DNA from 2 places in the Simiaoa sp. genome. Region 2 is predicted to be linked to the other one. Evidence: a T-box and tRNA genes for the amino acid it is inferred to sense, from the RefSeq annotation. Region 2 holds a T-box; the other holds one or more tRNA genes.
What was found. The T-box of region 2 lies ahead of proS (proline--tRNA ligase). A T-box ahead of a tRNA ligase gene usually reads a tRNA of that ligase, here a tRNA-Pro.
Positions count from the first base shown of each region.

Region 1: it has a tRNA-Pro gene. The T-box ahead of proS (proline--tRNA ligase) is inferred to sense a tRNA for this amino acid. The anticodon was not compared.

Region 1 is NZ_JBOKRY010000051.1:2,527-12,700, reverse strand. It holds gene ACTRDR_RS13450 (RluA family pseudouridine synthase) at 1-464, shown strand, start outside; gene ACTRDR_RS13445 (AI-2E family transporter) at 511-1,593, shown strand; gene ACTRDR_RS13440 (O-antigen ligase family protein) at 1,677-3,335, shown strand; tRNA gene ACTRDR_RS13435 (tRNA-Pro) at 3,405-3,478, opposite strand; gene ACTRDR_RS13430 (class I SAM-dependent rRNA methyltransferase) at 3,609-4,811, shown strand; gene ACTRDR_RS13425 (Fic family protein) at 5,070-6,002, shown strand; gene ACTRDR_RS13420 (alpha/beta fold hydrolase) at 6,220-6,843, shown strand; gene ACTRDR_RS13415 (alpha/beta fold hydrolase) at 6,830-7,390, shown strand; gene ACTRDR_RS13410 (GNAT family N-acetyltransferase) at 7,433-7,873, shown strand; gene ACTRDR_RS13405 (GIY-YIG nuclease family protein) at 8,183-9,031, opposite strand; gene ACTRDR_RS13400 (hypothetical protein) at 9,058-9,591, opposite strand; gene ACTRDR_RS13395 (GyrI-like domain-containing protein) at 9,755-10,174, shown strand, end outside.
Region 2 is NZ_JBOKRY010000022.1:136-10,309, reverse strand. It holds gene ACTRDR_RS09210 (arabinose isomerase) at 1-834, shown strand, start outside; gene rhaD (rhamnulose-1-phosphate aldolase) at 997-1,818, shown strand; gene ACTRDR_RS09200 (AraC family transcriptional regulator) at 1,892-2,860, opposite strand; gene ACTRDR_RS09195 (hypothetical protein) at 3,100-3,867, shown strand; gene ACTRDR_RS09190 (hypothetical protein) at 3,886-4,674, shown strand; gene ACTRDR_RS09185 (hypothetical protein) at 4,655-5,092, shown strand; T-box leader at 5,145-5,385, shown strand; gene proS (proline--tRNA ligase) at 5,467-6,900, shown strand; gene ACTRDR_RS09175 (alpha/beta hydrolase) at 7,044-7,910, shown strand; gene ACTRDR_RS09170 (alpha/beta hydrolase family protein) at 7,949-9,034, shown strand; gene ACTRDR_RS09165 (exonuclease domain-containing protein) at 9,080-10,057, shown strand.

The DNA.
Region 1 (10,174 bases), on a different contig from region 2:
GTGGATATCCTGACTGCCCGGAGGGGGATCTTGTGGATTACCTTCGCAAGGAAGGTAATATGGCGGTGGCAGTGACCGGCAGGGAACAGGAATTTGCAGATGCGAAGATTGCCGCGCTGCACTATCGCATTTTGGAAGAGATCAACGATCCCTCTCCGCTTGCGCTTGCAGATGTAACGATCGGGACCGGACGGTTTCATCAGATCCGGGTGCAGTTCGCACATGCGGGATTTCCACTGTTTGGAGATACGAAGTATGGAACGGCAGCGTTAAAAGAGGCAATGCCTGCGCAGAAATATCGCGGCGTGGCACTATGCGCGTATTCTCTGGAGTTTGTCCATCCCGTTTCCGGGAAAAAGATGGGATTCCGGGTAGTGCCGAAGAATCCGGCATTTGCGGGTTTTGCGATGGAGGAATTGAAAAAACTCACAGAAAATGAAACCGGAATCTCCAAAAGGGGATAAAAAAAGTCTCTCAGAGCACACTAATCCCAAAAAGGGAGTGTGCGGAATGGACTGGGGAGAATTCGGTAAAAACATTATAGGAAAAAAGATGATAGTACTGCTTGCGGTGACGGGAGCAGTCTATTTTTTTCTGCAATATCTGACACCCCTTCTGGCACCGGTGCTGCTGGCGATGCTGTTCGTCACGATATTCGGACCGATGATGAAGCGGATGAACCGCAAACTGCATTTTCCAAGACCCTTAAGCGCCATAGTGCTTCTGATTCTGGCGACACTGCTGTTGGCTGTACTGTTATGGGTACTGAGCTCCTGGGTGCTGGGAAGTCTGCCGGTGTGGATCCGGAGTGTGGATGCGAGGGAGCAGGAGTGGCTGGCGATGGTACGGGATCTGTGTCACGGTGTGGGAGAGATCATTGGCGTGGACGCTTCCTATCTGGAAAATACGGTCAGCGGCAGACTGCAGGAGGGACTGGATTCGTTGGAGGAAAATATTCTGCCGGGGATGCTGTCGCAATCCATGCAGTATGTGCGGTGGTTTGCGGAGCTGGGAGGATTCCTGGTGACATTTCTCATTGCGTCGGTACTGTTGGCGAAAGACTATGACGGGATCATGAACCATCTGCTGGATCAGGAGTCCTGCCATGTGCTGCTGGAGGTGATCTGCGGGATCGTCCGCTATATCGCTACCTTTGTAAAAGCACAGGGGATCATCATGTCGGCGATCGCACTGACGGCAGCGGCTACGTTAGGGATCGCGGGGATAAAGCATGGAGTGCTGTGGGGGATCCTGGCGGGGATTCTGGATGCGCTGCCCTTTATTGGCACGGGGGTGGTGCTGGTGCCACTGGGAATCTGGCAGCTATTGGAGGGAAGCTTCGGTAGAGCGCTTATCTGCGGAGTGCTGTATGTGGTATGTATTTTCCTGCGGGAGATACTGGAGCCCCGTCTCATTGGCAGGAAAATAGGAGTGTCTCCCATTGCTGTATTAGTGTCGCTATATGCCGGGATCCAGCTGTTCGGCGTCTGGGGGATCATCAAAGGACCGTTGGGATTTGTGCTGATCTACGAGACGTATCATAGTCTGTCTAAGATGTCTGACCGGCAGACAAACGAAGAGACTCGCTCCTGAGAAAAGATTGACGAAAGAAGTCCGGAAAGCTATCATAAAAGGGGTAGTTCTATTACTTAAGGATGCTTTGGAAGGGCATGATTATGGCAAAACATACGACCGGAAAAAAGAAAACAGAATCTGTGGAGGAGACGCTTTGCAGTTTCAATGGTTTTTTGTGTGATATTGTGATCAGCGTATATATGTGTGCGGTACTGGTGGTATTGCCGCTTTATAATAAAGGATATGCACAGATCGGAACGGAGAAGGAGAATTTTTTCAGAAAGACCATGACCTACGGAGGAAAGGCATTGCTGCCGGTATTTATCCTGTGGGCGGTTTTTCGCCTCATTACGGCGATCCGTGCAAAGGAGCTGCCGGGGATCAGGGAATTGCCGGGGAGATTGTGGAGGGATCTGAGCAGTACGGATAAATTCGCGGCGTTATATGGGATCGCGGTACTATTGTCGTATCTGTTTACGAATTACCGGGAAGAAGCATTGTGGGGGACAGCGTCCTGGCGGATGGGAATGTGGACGCAGCTGGGAGCGGTGATCGTGTATTTTATGATCTCCCGTATGTGGCAGTGGAAGAGCTGGATCCCGGCGCTGATACTGCCGGTGTCTGCGGTTGTTTTCGCCCTGGGATATGTGAATAAGTTCTGCCTGTTTCCCATAGATACACAGTTCGTAAATACCTCTTTTATCTCGACGATAGGGAATATCAACTGGTACTGCGGGTATCTGGTGACGATATTGTTCGGGGGAGTCTATCTGCTGTGGCGGATGGAAGAGAAAATGACCTGGAAAAAGCTGTTGCTGATGGCATATGTGACGATCGGCTTCGCCTCGTTGGCGACCCAGGGAAGCAGCAGCGGCATTGTAACCTTCACGGTGGTCATGTTCGTATTATTCGGGATGTCCGTGAGAGATAGTGGGAGGATGGAAGTGTTCTGGCAGGAGATGACGATGTTTTCCGGGGCATGCCTGTTGACCTTTATATTGCGAAAAGCGAATGTGTTTTCACAGGAATTAGTGCTGGAAGAAATGACGGATCTGCTGACGTTTTCGATGGTAACCATACTTATGACGATACTGTCAGGAACCATTTTATGCTTAATACACAGAGCTCGGCTGAAGCGCAGTTACCCGGAGAAACTGTTACATAGAATCTATTGCGGGATCGCTATTGCGGTGCCGGTCATGATATTGCTTGTTTTATTACTGACGCTGATCAATACCTTGGCCGGTGGCGCGTTGACTCCCGGCATTACAGACCCGAATGTGACAAAATGGCTGACGTTTAATGTCAGTTGGGGGAGTGCCCGGGGCGGTACCTGGGCAGCAGGCGCCAGATGCTTCTGGGAGGCGGATCTTCTGCATAAAATATTCGGCGTGGGACCGGATTGCCTGTATGCATTTTTATCCAACGAGGGAAGTGTGGGATTGCAGACGATGGTGAATGACCGTTTTGGCGGGAGCCGGCTTACGAATGCACACAATGAATGGCTGACGATTCTGGTAGATATAGGAGTATTGGGAATCATCAGTTATGCCGGAATGATGATTACGGCGATCAGAGATTTCCTTCGTGCCGGGGAGAACAAGATGGTGGTGGGAGCCTGCGGGATCTGCGTGCTGGCGTATACAGTGAATAATATGTTTAGTTTTCAGCAGGTGATGAATATTTCGACGGTGTTTGTGATTATGGGGATTGGGGAGAATTTGCGGTCTGCGCCCGAACGGTGTGTCCGAACCAGTTAGAGGTCGTAAGTTTGAATAGTTGCAAGAACAAAAATACTCCCTCACACATGTGTGAGGGAGTATTTTTCGTCGTCGCGACAAGATTCGAACTTGCGACCTCTGCGTCCCGAACGCAGCGCTCTACCAAACTGAGCCACGCGACGATTATTAACATGAATTGCGTCAACATTAAAATAATAAATAAAAACCCATTGATTGTCAAGCAAAAAACGAATATGATAGAAGAAAAAGTTGCAAAAACGATAAAACCACGAAATTAAGAGAGGAAATTCTATGTACAATACAACGGTAACGCTGAAAAAAGGAGAAGGAAGAACGCTGAAAGCCGGGGGAATGTGGGTATTCGATAATGAGATCGCATCCATCCTGGGGACGTTTGAGAATGGCGACATTGTAAACATTCATGATTTTGACGGCTATTTCATGGGATACGGTTATATCAATACCAATTCCAAGATCACGCTTCGTCTGCTGGCGCGCAGGAAAGATACGGTGATCGATGAGGCATTTTTTGAGCAGAGGGTGCGGGATGCCTGGAATTACCGCAAGGAGACCATTGATACCTCCAGCTGTCGTCTGATCTTCGGAGAGGCGGATTTCCTGCCGGGTATTGTCATTGATAAGTTCTCGGATGTATTGGTAGTGGAATCTCTGGCATTGGGAATCGATAAGTGGAAGCTTGTGATCATTGATGCTTTGCAGAAAGTACTGGCGGAGGATGGCATTACCATCCGCGGTGTCTACGAGCGGAGCGATGCCAAGGTACGCTTACAGGAGGGGATGGAGCGTTACAAGGGCTTCATCGGCGAACCGTTTGACACGAAAGTAGAGATCGTGGAGAACGGTGTGCATTACATGGTGGATGTAGAGGACGGACAGAAGACAGGATTTTTTCTGGATCAGAAGAATAACCGTGCCGCCATTCATCGTTTCTGTAAGGATAAAAAGGTGCTGGACTGCTTCACACATACCGGCTCCTTTGCATTGAACGCGGGAATCGCCGGAGCGAAAAGTGTTCTGGGTGTGGATGCTTCCCAGCTGGCTGTGGATCAGGCAATGGAAAATGCGAAGCTGAACGGACTGGAAAATACGGTAAGCTTCCGATGTGCGGATGTCTTCGAGTTATTGCCGGAGCTGGAGGCGCAGGGCGAGAAATATGATGTGGTGATCCTGGATCCGCCCGCTTTTACCAAGTCCCGCAATTCCATCAAAAATGCCGTAAAAGGATATCGCGAGATCAATCTTAGGGGCTTAAAGCTGGTGAAGGACGGCGGATTCCTGGTAACTTGTTCCTGCTCTCATTTTATGGATCCTGAGCTTTTCGCCAAAACAATCCGGGAGGCTTCTCATGGTGCGCATAAGCGTCTCCGCCAGGTAGAATTCAAGACACAGGGCCCGGATCATCCGATCCTGTGGGCAGCGGACGAGAGCTATTACCTCAAGTTCTACATCTTCCAGGTGGTTGATGAAAAGTAGAAGTGGAAAATAGTGAAAAAATAGTGAAATAATAATGGAAAAAGTCCTCCTTTTTGGATATAATAATATTTGAAAGGGAGGCTTTTTTATATGATTAAAGTGACTTTAACGAATGAAATTTTAAGATATATTACAGAAATTGAGCAGAACAGATATAAAGTTTCGTCAGTAAAGCTCTCCAAAACAGTTATGAATAAGCTTCGCAAAAATTCAAAGAAAAAAAGTTCGTATGCCTCGAACAAGATAGAGGGAAATCCCTTGTCGGAAAAACAGGTGAACGAAGTAATAGAAAGTGATGAAAGAAAGCATTATCTGAAACCGGAGCAGGAAGTCCGGAATTATTTTTTGGCGTTGAATTATCTCGAAGAAAAGGTAAAGAATAAAGAAAAATTTTCCAAGAAACTTATTTTAGATGTACAGAAACTGGTGGAAAAGGGGGCGTCCAAAGAAAAAATAGGTCTCAGAGGACCTATGCCGCCCGGAGTTCTGTTTGCAGTGTATGATTCCAAAACAGGGAATCCGGATTATATTCCCCCGGAATATTGTGACATTCCGGGACTTTTGGATGAATTAGTGGAGTATGTAAATACTACGGATGATCACCCTCTGATCGTAGCAGCAGTGGTGCATTATCAATTAGTGACAATACATCCGTTCGAAGACGGCAATGGTAGAACGGCAAGACTCTTATCCGGTTATATTATGGACTTGAACGGTTACGGATTTAATGGAATCGGATCGTTAGAAGAATATTTTGCATACGATATAGATGAATATTATGAATCCATTCAGATGGGACTTCCGGCATTGTATTATTCCGGAAGAGAGAATCCTCCGCATCCGGAGATCTGGATCAATTATTTTCTGCGAATGGTGAAACTGTATTCGAGAAAAGTCTGTGACTTACAGTTGGCTTCTGAGGAGGAAGATATTGCAGGAAGTCTATCTTTTCTGAAAGGAAAAGAAAAGGAGCTATTATTGTTTTTAATGAAAAACTATCGGGGAGAGTTTACTCCGATTGAAATTAGCAGAGAATTGTCGGTAACAAACAAAACGATTATTAACAGACTGACGATACTGGTAAAAAATGGATTTGTGATTCCCATATTAGTCAATAAGAGAATCCGATCGTATGAATTGAGTGAATTTACCAAAGATCATGAGAAAAAAATTATAAAAGCTATCAGCTAAAAGCTTTCAGATTTCAAATTGTTGACGAAAAATAACGACTGGAAAGCTTATGGGGGAAACGGTATGTCCTATTTGAATGGTAACAGAAAACTAACAAAGGACTAACCACACGGCAGAGAGTGATCGATAAAAATCGGTTGCTCTTTTTTTATTGTGAATGAGCTTGCATGTGCTATAATAAAACAAATTAACAAATCGGAAGTTGAGGAGAGAACAGATGAAATACTTATACTTGCATGGATTGGGACAAAATGCAGGCAGTTGGAACAAGGCGATAGAAGCAACAGAAGTGTTGGATCATAGCGTATGCTTGGATTTGTCGGAAATGGTCAAAGGCAAAGCGGCAACATATTCCACCCTCTACTCTGCTTTTGTGGAATTGTGTGATGCAGAAAATGAGGAAATCATTTTGTGTGGTCTTTCCTTGGGTGGAGTGTTGGCACTTAACTATGCGATAGACTATCCCCAAAAAGTAAAGGCATTAGTTTTGATTGCAACGCAGTATAAGATGCCAAAGAGATTATTAAAACTGCAAAATGCACTATTTCGTTTTATGCCACAGTCGATGTTTCAACAAACCGGCTTTGGAAAACTCGATTTTATAAGTCTGTGTGACACCATGGTGGCACTTGATTTTAGTGATTCATTGAACCAAGTCTCCTGTCCTGTATTGGTCGTTTGTGGAGAAAAAGATAAAACCAACAAAAGAGCATCTATCGAACTTGCAGATATTATGAAGCATTCCCAATTCAAAGAAATTCCGAGAACCGGTCACGAAGTGAATTTGGAATCTCCGGAAGAATTAGCATCCTTATTGCGAGAGTTTTATAAAAGTATCTGACAACTTCAAAGTTGTATCGTGGAGAAAAATATGTGTCATGGGTGTATCACAGGGTGGAGTGATATCTATGCATCTTGCAGCAAAATATCCAGAGCTTGTAACCAAGTTGGTTCTTGCCAATACGGCACCATATGCAAATGATGTCATTAAAACGGTTGTTGGTACATGGATTGATATGGCCAAGCAAGGTGATTTTAAAGATATATTTATTGATACTGCTGAGAAAACATACTCTGAACAGAAATTAAAAACATACCGACGATTTTACGGAATATTATTAAAAATGAGTGAACCAAGGAGTTTAGAAAGGTTTATTATACAGGGAAATGCTTGTATGGCACATGATGCACGGCCCTGGCTTGGAAAGATTCAAGTACCAACCCTTATTGTTGGCGGAGAACGGGATTATATTGTCGGAAATAAGGCAGCATATGAGCTAGCTGAGAATATTTCTGATTGCAAGCTTAAAATCTATGAAAAATATGGTCATGGTGCTTTTGAAGAAGCAAAAGATTTTAATGATTTAGTTTTGAAATTTCTTGTCTGAAAAAGTGAACATAACGATAAGTCGTAATTTGTGGAGGTAAGTATGATAGTACCTGTAGATGAAACAAATCTTCTTCAAGCCGCAACCATCCATTCAATATCCTGGAAGGAATCGCATCGTGCATTTTGTACTCCTGATTTCATAGAAACACACACGCCAGATCGGCAACGGGAGTATTTAAGAAACAAGATGAACAACGGAACAAAGCTCTATATGCTTGTAGAAGAAAAATCAATAGGGGTTGTTTCTGTAACAAAGGGTTTAATAGAGGATCTTTATATTCTTCCAGATATGCAAAACATGGGTTATGGAACGAAATTGTTACTATACGCAGTAGGCCAATGTACGGATACCCCTACGCTGTGGATTCTTGAGAATAATATAAATGCTGAGAGACTCTATCGTCGAATAGGCTTTAAGGCGACAGGGAGAAAGAACGCAATAACAAATAAACTTGATGAGATTGAGTTCGCATTGACATAAATTACAGTTTGTATATGAGATTAACAGATAGTGAAAAATAGTGAAATAATAATGGAAAATACCATGATAAGAAAATTTATTGATAATGACCTGGATTCTGTTATGGAGATATGGCTCTCCGCCAACATAAACGCTCATAATTTCATATCGAAAGATTATCGGCTTGTCAATTTTTAAGTGGTAAAGGGTATGCTTCCTTCCTACGATTAAAACCAAACTGTAGATGACACTACCGGTGAAAAAGAATATTCAATGGTCTGGAAGAAGCCGGGAATGTCCGATCTTCTTCCATAATCACAAAGCTGCTGTTTAATTCGCATTCATACCGTATTCTTTCGTGCCAAGCTTTCTTTTCCACAAGCTTTCAGCATTTATGATCATATCATCCGGAACGGACATCGAAAATATTTGCAGAATAGAGAACTGAAAATATCGATACCTGTCCGGATGATCACAGATTAATTCTTTCATCAGTTTGTTATTTCCATGAAAAGTATCCGCATAGCATTTCCAACGCTCCAGTAAACCGCCATCTCCATATGCGGATCCCACGTACTGCTGTCCATTTTTGGTATCCAGGATCAGATATACCGCTTTCACACTGGAAAGCGCAGTCTGCCATAGCTTATAATGATCCATGTCATTTTCTATTATTTCTTTTAATTTCTCATAAGATAAAACCACATTCTCATATCCTACAAATTCCAACTTCTGGATAGATTGTATTGCTTTCACTGCTTTTTCTGTGGTTCCCTTTTGATGCCATGCTCTGATAGCTTCTCCCCATTCGATAATTAATCTATTCTCAAATTCCTTTAACACATCTACATATTCCAGCTCATAGTAATCTCCCGGTTTCTCAAAAGCCAGCGGACAAGGATAGCCTTCCGGCATCACTTCCGGGGATTTCGGCACCGCAGCGCCTACCCTATATAACTTATAGAATCTTGCTTCTGTCCCTTTTCCGCTGATAAATACCGCCCAGTAATCATAGCCTTTGTTAAAATCTTTCTTCTGTTCAGCGGTATATTCTTTTACCATATTCTTTTCGTAGCAGGCGCGAAACTCTTTGTCATTCAATGTATGACGAATTAACTGTACTTTCGCAGGATCCAGTCCTGCCTTTCTCAAGATATCCGAAAAATTTAAAAGTGCCATGCATAATCCTCTTTTCCGTTCTCTAATTAATAAATTACTTTGTTACCTTTTTCCTTATCCAACTGATACAACACCTTATCTATCTGGGAAAAGGCTATTTCCGGACACATTTCCTGCTGATATTTCCGGCAATCTTCTATGTACTGAAGATAGAGATTCGTCAGTCGCGATATTTGAGTCATGCTCTTTGGATAATCCACAGTATAAAGTTCCCGATACGCTCTCTGATCAATAATAGGGAATGCGTCCGGGTAATAAAAATGAAGTACTGTACTTGCCATTGGCAGCTGCATCCCTTTTGTCTGCAATAATTTTTCTACGACCTTCGGCGTCTTTTCACTCTCCAGTGCCTGTAGAGGTGATTTGATCTCCTTTAATGATAAGATTGCATCAATCAGTTCCTCTGTCACAAATGGTCTGCGATTCATCTTCCATAAGACGATCTCGTTGATAATATCTCTGTTTTCCCGGTAATCTCCTGTTGCTGCATTCACTGCGCGATTCATAATATCTATACCGCCATCGTATGCAAAACGGCTAAGTACTTCCTGATAATCCATGGTGTCACCTCAATTTAATTGCATTCCTACTGTAGTTCTTGTATCTTGTCCTATTTTCGTGAACTTCTGTGCTTATTATAACATTATCTAAAGATTGGGAAAACCGTATAATTATCTATTTTCTTATGGTAAAATACAGTTAAACAAAATTTGGGAGGTTATTATGGCTTTTGATTTTAAGAAAGAATATAAAGAATTTTATATGCCTAAAAATAAACCGGAGATTGTAAATGTACCTCGGGCAAATTATATTGCTGTCAGGGGAAAAGGTGATCCCAACGAAGAAGGCGGGACATATCAGCAAGCGATTAGTGTACTATACGCTGTTGCATATACTTTGAAAATGAGTTATAAAACAGATTACAAAATTGAGGGATTTTTTGAGTATGTAGTTCCGCCCCTTGAGGAATTTTGGTGGCAGGAAAATATGGATGGTATAGACTATACAGACAAAGCTTCTTTTCACTGGATATCTGTTATTCGGTTGCCTGATTTCATTTCTAAAGCTGATTTTGATTGGGCGGTCGAAACAGCAACAATAAAGAAGAAACTCGATTGTTCATCAGCGGAGTATCTTATAATT
Region 2 (10,174 bases):
CTCTATAACCGAATGGGACTCTATACCAAACAGTTTGACTGGGAAGATATGTGGGCGATCGCGGATGATATTACCGATACCGAGGCAATTAAGGCTAAGGCACAGGATATTATCGATACTTTTGATGTAGAGGGCGGCGCTACTGCAGACGACGAAGATATTATGGATATGGCAAAGCATGTGCTTGCATTCGAGCAGTGGGCAAAGGATGAAGATCTGAGCATGATCGCTTCCCACTATGCAGGTAAGGCACAGGGCGTAGCCGGCAAACTGGATTCCATGCTGATTCCCGCATTTTCCATGCTGATCAAGCAGGGTACTGCATGTGCGGTAGAAGGTGACATGAAGGTTGCCATGGCAATGTCCATTCTGAAGACCATTTCCGGCATGGGACAGCTGTCTGAGATGTATTCCATTGATTTCAACGAAGACATCTGTATCATCGGACATTCCGGATCCGGCGATGCGGACATCTCGCTGGCGCATAAGCCTACCATGAAGATCGTAAAGGTATTTCACGGCAAAGTAGGCGGCGGCTATCTGACACAGTTCTATCCTCCGGTAGGCCCTGTAACGTACCTGGCTATCACACAGGATAAGGATGGCAACTTCAAGTTCGTTGTGGCAGAGGGTGAGAATCAGCCCGGACCGATCTTTACCTTCGGCGACACCAACATGCGTACCAAGTTCTCGATCCCCTGCAGAGAGTTCGTGAACCGCTGGAGCGAGGCAGGCCCTACCCATCATATGGCAGCGGCAGCCGGAAGGCATATTGATACGATTTTAAAGGTTGCTAAAATATTGAACGTACCGGTAGATGTGATCACACGGTAAGGGTATTTGTGTAAATATGGCGCAGTAACCACAGGAGCAAAAAGCGAGCTTGGAAAGAGCAATTTTGTGAATGGGCTTCGGAATAGTTACGAATGTTTATGATTTAAAAACAATATGCCTGTGGGCGGGAGTTCACAGGCAATGGAAAGGTTAGGTATTATCATGAAATTTTTAGATGCAGAATTTGTACAGGGATTTATCAGAATGGCAGATGACGGATGGCAGCAGGGCTGGCATGAGCGTAACGGCGGCAACCTGTCCTACCGTGTGAAGCCGGAAGAGGTAGAGCTGGTAAAGGAGAACTTTGAGCCGAAGGAGTTCCAGCCCATCGGCACCACCGTTCCCGCACTGGCAGGAGAGTACTTCCTGGTGACCGGCAGCGGTAAATATTTCCGCAATGTCAGCATCAAGCCGGAAGATTCCATCTGCATGATCGAACTGGATGACAAGGGTGAGAATTACCGTATCGTATGGGGACTGGTAAACGGCGGCAGACCTACCTCTGAGCTTCCCAGCCACCTGATGAATCTGGAAGTGAAGAAATTACAGGATCCCGACTACCGTGTGGTATATCATGCACATACCACTAATATCATCGCACTGACCTTCGTCCTGCCTCTGGAGGATAAGGTATTCACCAGAGAACTGTGGGAGATGGCAACCGAGTGTCCCGTAGTATTCCCGGATGGCGTGGGCGTAGTGCCCTGGATGGTGCCGGGAGGCAGAGAGATCGCAGTAGCAACCTCCGAACTGATGAAGAAATACGATCTGGCAATCTGGGCACATCACGGAACCTTCGCTGCAGGAAAAGATTTCGACCTGACCTTCGGTCTGATGCATACCGTAGAAAAATCTGCAGAGATTCTGGTGAAGATGCTGTCCATGCAGCAGGTCAAGAGACAGACCATCACTCCCGATGATTTCCGTCATTTGGCAAAGGATTTCGGTGTGACCCTTCCCGAGGAATTCTTGTACGAGAAATAATAAAATAACGATCCGAGAGATACACAAAGGATTCTCGAATCGTTACAGATATAAAACACGTGATGCCATTGACCTATTGGCGTGATTTTAACCGTGCCTCGTTTGGCGTCATGTCATACATTTTTTTGAACTGTTTGTAGAAAAAATTCTGATTCTCATAGCCCACGGACAGGGCAATCTCAGACACCGGCAGCGCCGTGTGGGAGAGCTGATTCATAGCGACCCGCATGCGCTGCTTTGTCTGTATTTCCTTGAAGGTGGTGCCGGAATATTTTTTGATCATACGGCTCAGGGAGGATGGAGTATACCCGATCTGTGCCGCCAGCTCATGAAGCGTTCCGGTGTCGTAATGCTCCGCCAGGTATCTGCGGACTACCACCATCAGGACATTGCTCTGCTCGTCCTTTTGGTCCAATAAAATATTTTCCGCATTGCTTAAAATATGCATGAACAGCAGGGCAAAGGTATGCTCCGAGAGCTTATGCCAGTTCTGAGGCTGCTGCAATAATAGAAATACGGCATTATGGATCAGATTCTGGATACAGGGATTGTCGGAGACCGTGAAGTACAGATACTGTCCGACACAGCTGTCACCTTCTAAAGCGTTGATAATAAAATCCGCCAGAATATTGTTCTTATTAATCAATGTGAGGATATTCTGAAAATACGCCGGGCGGATGATGATATTAATACCCAGATCTTCCTGCCCACACGCTATAACGGCGTGTTCGATATGCTGGTTCATGAATAACAGTTCTCCGGGGCGGAGGCGAATCTCTTCCTCATTTATGACATGAGTGACGGAACCGGAGAGACAATAGAAAATCTCCACATAGTCATGCTTATGCTTTGGAAAATCCACAAATCTGGTATGGCGCCGCAGCGTAATATCATCCTCGGAATGCTCTAAAAATTTATTGCTCTCCACCACAAAATCCTGTTTGCTGGTGTAGAGATTCTTCTGAACGGCAATGTCGCCGTCTAAGATCTGTTGTTCTTCCGGCGTGATATAGGCCGGATTTAGAAAACTGTTCTCGTACATATCAAAATACATTCCTTTCAGCAGCCTGCAGATGATGAACTGCAGGTAGGTCCTTCAACTGAGTTTATTTTACAGGAAAGCGACAAAAACCTCAAGATATGCAAATATGTAAAAAAGCGATTCCCGGATTGCGAGATTCTTTTTAGTGTTGTATGATGAATATAAATTCACCGGTTGCGGGGAAGGAATCAACATGAGTAAGTAGGGCGGGCAGCCCGGATCAAGGAGAGAATCCTATCATGGCAGATACGGAAGTAAAAAAGATCATTTGTAGTTCCTGCGGAGCGGAATTCGAGGATACCCTTCCAAAGTGTCCCTATTGCGGAAGCCTGAATTACAAGGGCGCCGAAGCGGAATATCTGGGGAAGCTGGAAAGCATGCGGCAGGATATGCAGCAGTTAGAGCAGGTACCGGAGAAGGAACTGAAGAAAAAACTGAAAAAGAAACAGAAATTTGTGATTAAGCTTCTGATCCTATTGGCAGCATTGGCAGCGATTCTTGCGGTAATTGTGTTCCGGGCACAGTATATAGAACCCAGGGATGCCAGGGCGGATTATCTGTGGGAAAAAGAAAACTTCCCGGTTCTGGACCGGTTATACCGGGAGCAGGACTTCGAAGGACTGACAGAATTTTATGAACAGGCTGTCATAGAGGACAGAACGATCGCCAGATGGGAGCATAGCGGTATTTTCACGAGGCTCATGAGCTGCCGAAATGCGAGAGAATATCTGGCGCTGGAACAGAGTGGAGAGACACTTCGCGATTATCAGGAGACACAGCTTTTGGATGATTACTGGATCCTGCGGGGACTGGAATACAGTAGAGGAATGTCGGAGGAAGACAAAGAGTATATCCGTCCTTATGTGGAAGCAACCCTGAACAGTCTGGCAGACCGTTATACGTTTACCGCAGAAGAAGAGAAAAAATTCGAGGATAGTCTGCGAAATAATTACGGTTATCCCAGATATGAGGATTGCAAAGAATACATTACGAAGCATAACGAATAGGAAAGGATCATAAAAGCAATGATGAAATGTAAATATTGTGGGGGTAACCTGACACTGGAGCAGGCATATTGTCCCCATTGCGGAAGACCGAATGAAGAAGCCGCACAGCATGTCAAAGACATGGAGCATTACAAGAGCAACTTTGAGGATACCAAAAGCGATGTCTATGAAGTGACGGAGAAAAATACGGAGATCATGTCACATATGATAATCATCACAGTGCTGGTGATCCTGTGTGTGGTGGTGTTTGTAGTATCTGCCCGTAGCTGGAGCATTCACAGAGGATTGCTGCAGTTTGATGCAGGGATCCGGCAGAGCAGCTATATGAAACAAATGGAACAATATCTGGAAGATGAGGATTACATAGGTTTATCAGCTTTTTGCGACAGGCATTACATCCGGCCTTATAGCAGTAATAATAGTTATGAAAAATATCAGCTACTCATGGAAGCCAGCGGAGCGTATCGTTACTTTTATGAAAGTCTGATGAAGGCAGTTACTATCAACTCCGGCAATGTATCCATACTTCCCGGCCTGTATGAAGATATTTCGGATTATTACGAGCAGCTGGAAAGGATTCCGCATCCTGTAGATAATGATTATAGGGCAAAACAATATCGGGAACTGCCGGAGGAGCAGAAGGAAGCCATTCTCCGGATGGAAGAGAATGTGAAGGCACTGCTGCAGACCTATTTTGACATGACACCGGAAGAGGCAGAGAATTTTGGTACGATGTCAAATGCACAAAAAATCTTATTTTTGGAAGAAAAAGGTGAGGTGATGGGTTATGGTAAATCTGAAGAGTAAGCTGAAACAGGTACAGAAGCAGAGAGGCGCGCTGCTTGTGATGAATCTGGTGATCATAGCCCTGTGTCTGGTATTGTTTTGGGGAACCATTCATATGTTCCGGCAATTAAACGACGCCTTTTCCCGTCCTGCGAAGACCAACTGGATGGAGAATAAAGTGCAAAATGAAAATTATGCCTACCTGTTAGTAAATTATCACGAGGACATGGTGTACGGCGGCTTGCTGTCCGGAACGAAAAAGGAATGCTATGGTGTGGCGAGATATTTTGAGGCGGCGTCCATGTATAAGGCATTTCTTCAGACCGGCGATACCGAACGCGCTGCCAGAGAAAAAGAAAAAATGGATGCAGCATACGAAGAAATGGGCGACTGGAATATCGCAGCCGACAGCATCCGGGAAAAATTAGGGCTGGAATAGGGAAAGAACCTTGACAAATCCCGGAAGCATGCACTACAATTACATGCATACGACAATGACGATGAAAAGGATCAGTACGATCGGAAAGCATCCCAGAGAGAGGGGAAGGACACGGTGACGTGCGGCTGGGAACCCCTTATGACAGAGGATCGGAAACCTCCCTTGGAGTCCTGTGCGAGACGCAATGTACCTGGAAGCGGCGAAGCACAGCGTAGAACCGGCGTTAACGGTGACAGAGCAGGATACATATTTGTATCAATCAGGGTGGTACCGCCGAGTGATCGGTCCCTTTTTCGGGAGCGATGACCCGGCGTTTTTCGTTTCCGTAGATCGTATTAGCAGTTTATTTTCAGAAAAAGAAAAGGAGAGAGAAAATGGCAGACAAGAAAATGGTAGAAGCGATCACTTCCATGGAAGAAGATTTCGCCCAGTGGTATACCGATGTAGTGAAGAAAGCAGAGCTGTGTGATTACACCAGCGTCAAGGGATGTATGGTGATCAAGCCCGCGGGCTATGCGATCTGGGAGCTGATCCAGAAGGAGCTGGATGCAAGATTCAAAGCAGTCGGAGTACAGAATGTATATCTTCCCATGTTTATTCCCGAGTCCCTGTTAGACAAGGAGAAGGATCATGTAGAAGGTTTCGCACCCGAAGTAGCATGGGTTACCCAGGGAGGATTAAACGAGCTTCCCGAGAGACTTTGTGTCAGACCTACTTCAGAGACCCTGTTCTGTGATTTCTATAAGAATGACATCCATTCCTACAGAGACCTGCCTAAGGTATACAATCAGTGGTGTTCCGTGGTACGTTGGGAGAAGGAGACCAGACCTTTCCTGCGTTCCAGAGAGTTCCTGTGGCAGGAAGGACATACCGCACATGCTACCGCAGAAGAATCTCAGGAGAGAACTCTGCAGATGCTGAATGTATATGCGAAGTTCCTGGAGGAGGTTCTGGCTATCCCCGCGATCAAGGGACAGAAGACCGAGAAGGAGAAATTCGCAGGTGCAATTGCAACCTATACGGTAGAAGCACTGATGCATGACGGCAAGGCACTGCAGTCCGGTACCAGCCATAACTTCGGTGACGGTTTCGCCAAGGCTTTCGGCATCCAGTTCGCAGACAAGGACAATACTTTAAAATATGTACATCAGACCTCTTGGGGTATGACCACCCGTCTGATCGGTGCACTAATCATGGTACACGGTGATAACGAAGGTCTGGTGATCCCTCCCCGTGTGGCACCCATCCAGATCTGCATTGTACCCGTTATGCAGAAAAAGGAAGGCGTTCTCGACAAGGCGTATGAACTGAGAGACCGCCTGGCGAAGGATTTCCGTGTCAAGGTAGATGACAGTGACAAGACCCCCGGTTTCAAGTTCGCAGAGGCTGAGATGAGAGGTTATCCTATCCGTGTGGAGATCGGACCTAAGGATATCGAAGCAGGCAAGTGTGTGATCTGCCGCCGTGATACCAGAGAGAAGACCGAGGTGGCTCTGGAGGATCTGGAGATCAAGGCAGCCGAGATCCTGGAGACCATGCAGAAGGAAATGCTGGAGAGAGCAAGAGCACATCGCGACAGCCATACCTACGTAGCACACAATATGGAAGAGTTCGAGCAGATCTTCAACGAAAAGTCCGGATTCGTAAAAGCTATGTGGTGCGGATGTCAGGAATGTGAAGACAAGATCAAGGAAAAGCTTGCTGTTACCAGCCGCTGCATGCCTTTTGAACAGGAACAGATCGCAGATACCTGCGTATGTTGTGGAAAACCTGCGAAAAAGATGGTATACTGGGGAAGAGCATACTAAGATAATATATAACTATTCAGGGCGAATAGGGTTCTGAATAGTTATGAAAATATTTATAAGGCAGATGAAGACGCAGGCCGGTAGTATTGCTACATGGTCTGCGCCTTATTTTTCAATGATAATGCTCAGAAATGAGGAAAAATATGATTTATAATACATTTGAACTGCATCAGGAGGGCTCCCTGCCGGGAGCACATTTAGTTACTTATATTCAGGAGTATTCCGATGCCCTGGCAATTAACGACAGACCTCTGATCCTGTTGTGCCCGGGAGGCGGCTATACCAGAACCTCCGACAGAGAGGCGGAGCCTATGGCGCTGAAATTCCTGGCGATGGGCTATCATGCGGCAGTGCTGCGCTATTCCTGCGCCCCTGCGGAATATCCTACTTCCTTAAAGGAACTGGCTTACAGCATCAAGTTCCTGCGGGAGCACGCGAAAGAGTGGCACATTGATCCCCACAAGATCGTAGTGGAAGGCTGCTCTGCGGGAGGACACCTGGCAGCCAGCCTTGGGGTGTTCTGGGATGAAGATTTCCTGGCAGAGAGCCAGGGACTTTCCGCTTCCGAGCATGAGTTGCTTCGTCCGGACGGACTGCTGTTATGCTATCCGGTCATCACTTCCGGAGAGTTTGCCCACAGAGGATCTTTTGAGAATCTGTTAGGCAGCAGACAGGAAGAGCTGGGAGAGAAGCTGTCTCTGGAGAAACAGGTTACAAATAAAGTGCCTAAGACCTTCATCTGGCATACCTTTGCGGATCAGTCGGTACCGGTGGAAAATTCCCTGCTGTTCGTCAGCGCTCTTCGCAGAGTGGGAGTGCCCACGGAGTTCCATATGTATGAAAAGGGTGCCCACGGACTGGCACTGGCGAATAAGCTGACAGAGACCAACGATGGCAGAGCGGTACAGGAGGAATGCACCTCATGGATCCGGCTGGCGCATACCTGGCTGGAGAGCCTTTTCGCAGGAGATGTGGAAGACGGACTGCACGCACAGGGCAGAGAATGGTAAGATAGCAATAAGAGAAAATGAAAACGCAAGGAGCAGTCATGGAACAGGCAGATACGATCATTCAGATCCCTCACTTCTACGGAAGTTTGAAGGGAATGCAGACCAAATTTGATAAACATGCAAGGCAGGATGCTTTCACCGGATCCACCAGAGAGGAATGGGAAGCCTGGAAGGAGACTTCCAGAGAGACATTAAAAGATCTCCTGGGATGGAAATACATGGAAACCTGTGATCTGGACCCACGCGTGGAAGAAGTCGTGGAGCTGGAGAACGGCATTCGTCGGGAAAAAGTGATCATTCAGGTAGAGCCGGAAGTGTATATGCCAATGTATATCCTGATCCCACCGAAGCAGGACGAAGGGAAGCAGAAATGTTTTCTTGCCCTTCCGGGGCATCAGGGTGCAGGAAAATTCAGCGTGGCAGGCCGTGATGATATTCCCGCGGTAAAACGGATGATCGAATTCTACCATTATGATTACGGTATGCAGCTGGCGAAGCGTGGTTATGTGGCAATCTGTCCGGATTGCAGAGGCTTCGGAGAACGCAGGGATGAGGCATTGCAGAAAGGAACGGATGAGAAATCCTTCCTGACCAGTACCTGTTTTCATCTGGCACATATGGCGGAGCCCTTGGGAGAGACCGTGGCAGGCATGTGCACCTGGGACGCTTCCCGGCTGATCGATTACGTATATGAACGTGGCGAATGGGATACTGAGGACTTGGGAGTCATGGGATTTTCCGGCGGTGGTATGCAGACGCTGTGGGTCTCTGCTTTGGATGACCGTGTGAAAAAATGTATCATCAGCGGATATCTCTATGGGTATCGCGACGCGTTGTTATTGCTCAACGGAAATTGCAGCTGTAATTATGTCCCCCATCTGTGGGAACACTTTGATATGGGAGATATTGCATCGCTCATTGCACCGAGACCGCTGGCAGTCCAGTCCTGCCGGGATGACCATCTGAACGGTCCCAGAGGACTGGTGAATGTGACGGAGCAGTTAGATATTGTGCGGAAGGCTTACAGCCTGTACGGAAAAGAGGAATATCTGATCCACGATGTCAGAGAGGGAGACCACTGCTGGCATGAAGAGGTATTGGATATCGCACTGCCAAGACTGTAAGATATCTATAACCCCTGTTAATAGTTACAAAATATGGAGGAACGTATGGAATATATCGTTCTGGATCTGGAATGGAATCAGAGTAACACCGGTAAAGAAGATGCTGTGGAGAAGCTTCCTTTTGAAATCATAGAGATCGGTGCCATCAAACTGAATAATGAACGTGTTATGGTCAGCGAATTCAATGAACTGATCAAGCCACAGGTCTACCATGAGATGCACAAGATCACCAGCAAACTGATCCATATTCAGATGCAGGAGCTGGAGCGTGGTAGACCGTTCCCTGAGGTTGGAGGAGATTTTGTCAGATGGTGCGGACAGGAGGAGCATCTGTTCTGTATTTGGGGAACGTTGGATCTCACGGAGTTACAGCGGAATATGGCGTATTATGACATGCCGCTGCTGGCACCGGGACCGCTGCCTTATCTGGATGTGCAGAAGCTGTTCGCCATTGCCTATGAGGAGCGCAAGATCCGCAGAAATCTGGAATATGCCATTGATTACCTGCAGATTGAGAAGGACATTCCTTTCCACAGAGCATTCAGCGATGCCTACTATACAGCGAAGATTCTGATCCGGATCCTAGAGGAGCATCCGGAGGTATTGGTGAATCTGTCCTATGACACGTTCTGCCCGCCGAAGGATCGTAAAGATGAGGTCAAGACACAGTTTGACACCTATGTAAAATATATTTCCAGAGAGTTCAAGGATAAGACGGAAGCTTTTGCGGACAAGGAGGTTGTGTCCAGCAAATGTTACCTCTGCCACCGGAACCTGCGGAAACGGATCAAATGGTTCAGCGCCAATGGCAGACATTATTACTGCGTGGCCTACTGTGAAAAGCATGGCTACCTCAAGGGTAAGATCCGGGTACGAAAGGCTTACGACGGCGGAGTATATATAGTCAAGACCACGAAGCTGATCTCTAAGGAAGACGCGGAGGCTATTGCCGCCCGCAGAGATCACGCCAGAGAAGTGCGCAAGCGTCATAAACACAGCAAGGCAGGAAATACGGAGGAATAGGCAGGCGGCGTCATGGATTTCGTCAGAGAATACACCCTTGCTTCCGGTGGACCTTATTGTGACTGTGGGTATAAGAAAAAAGGGTTGAGCAATTTGAAATAAACTGTGTTATAGAAA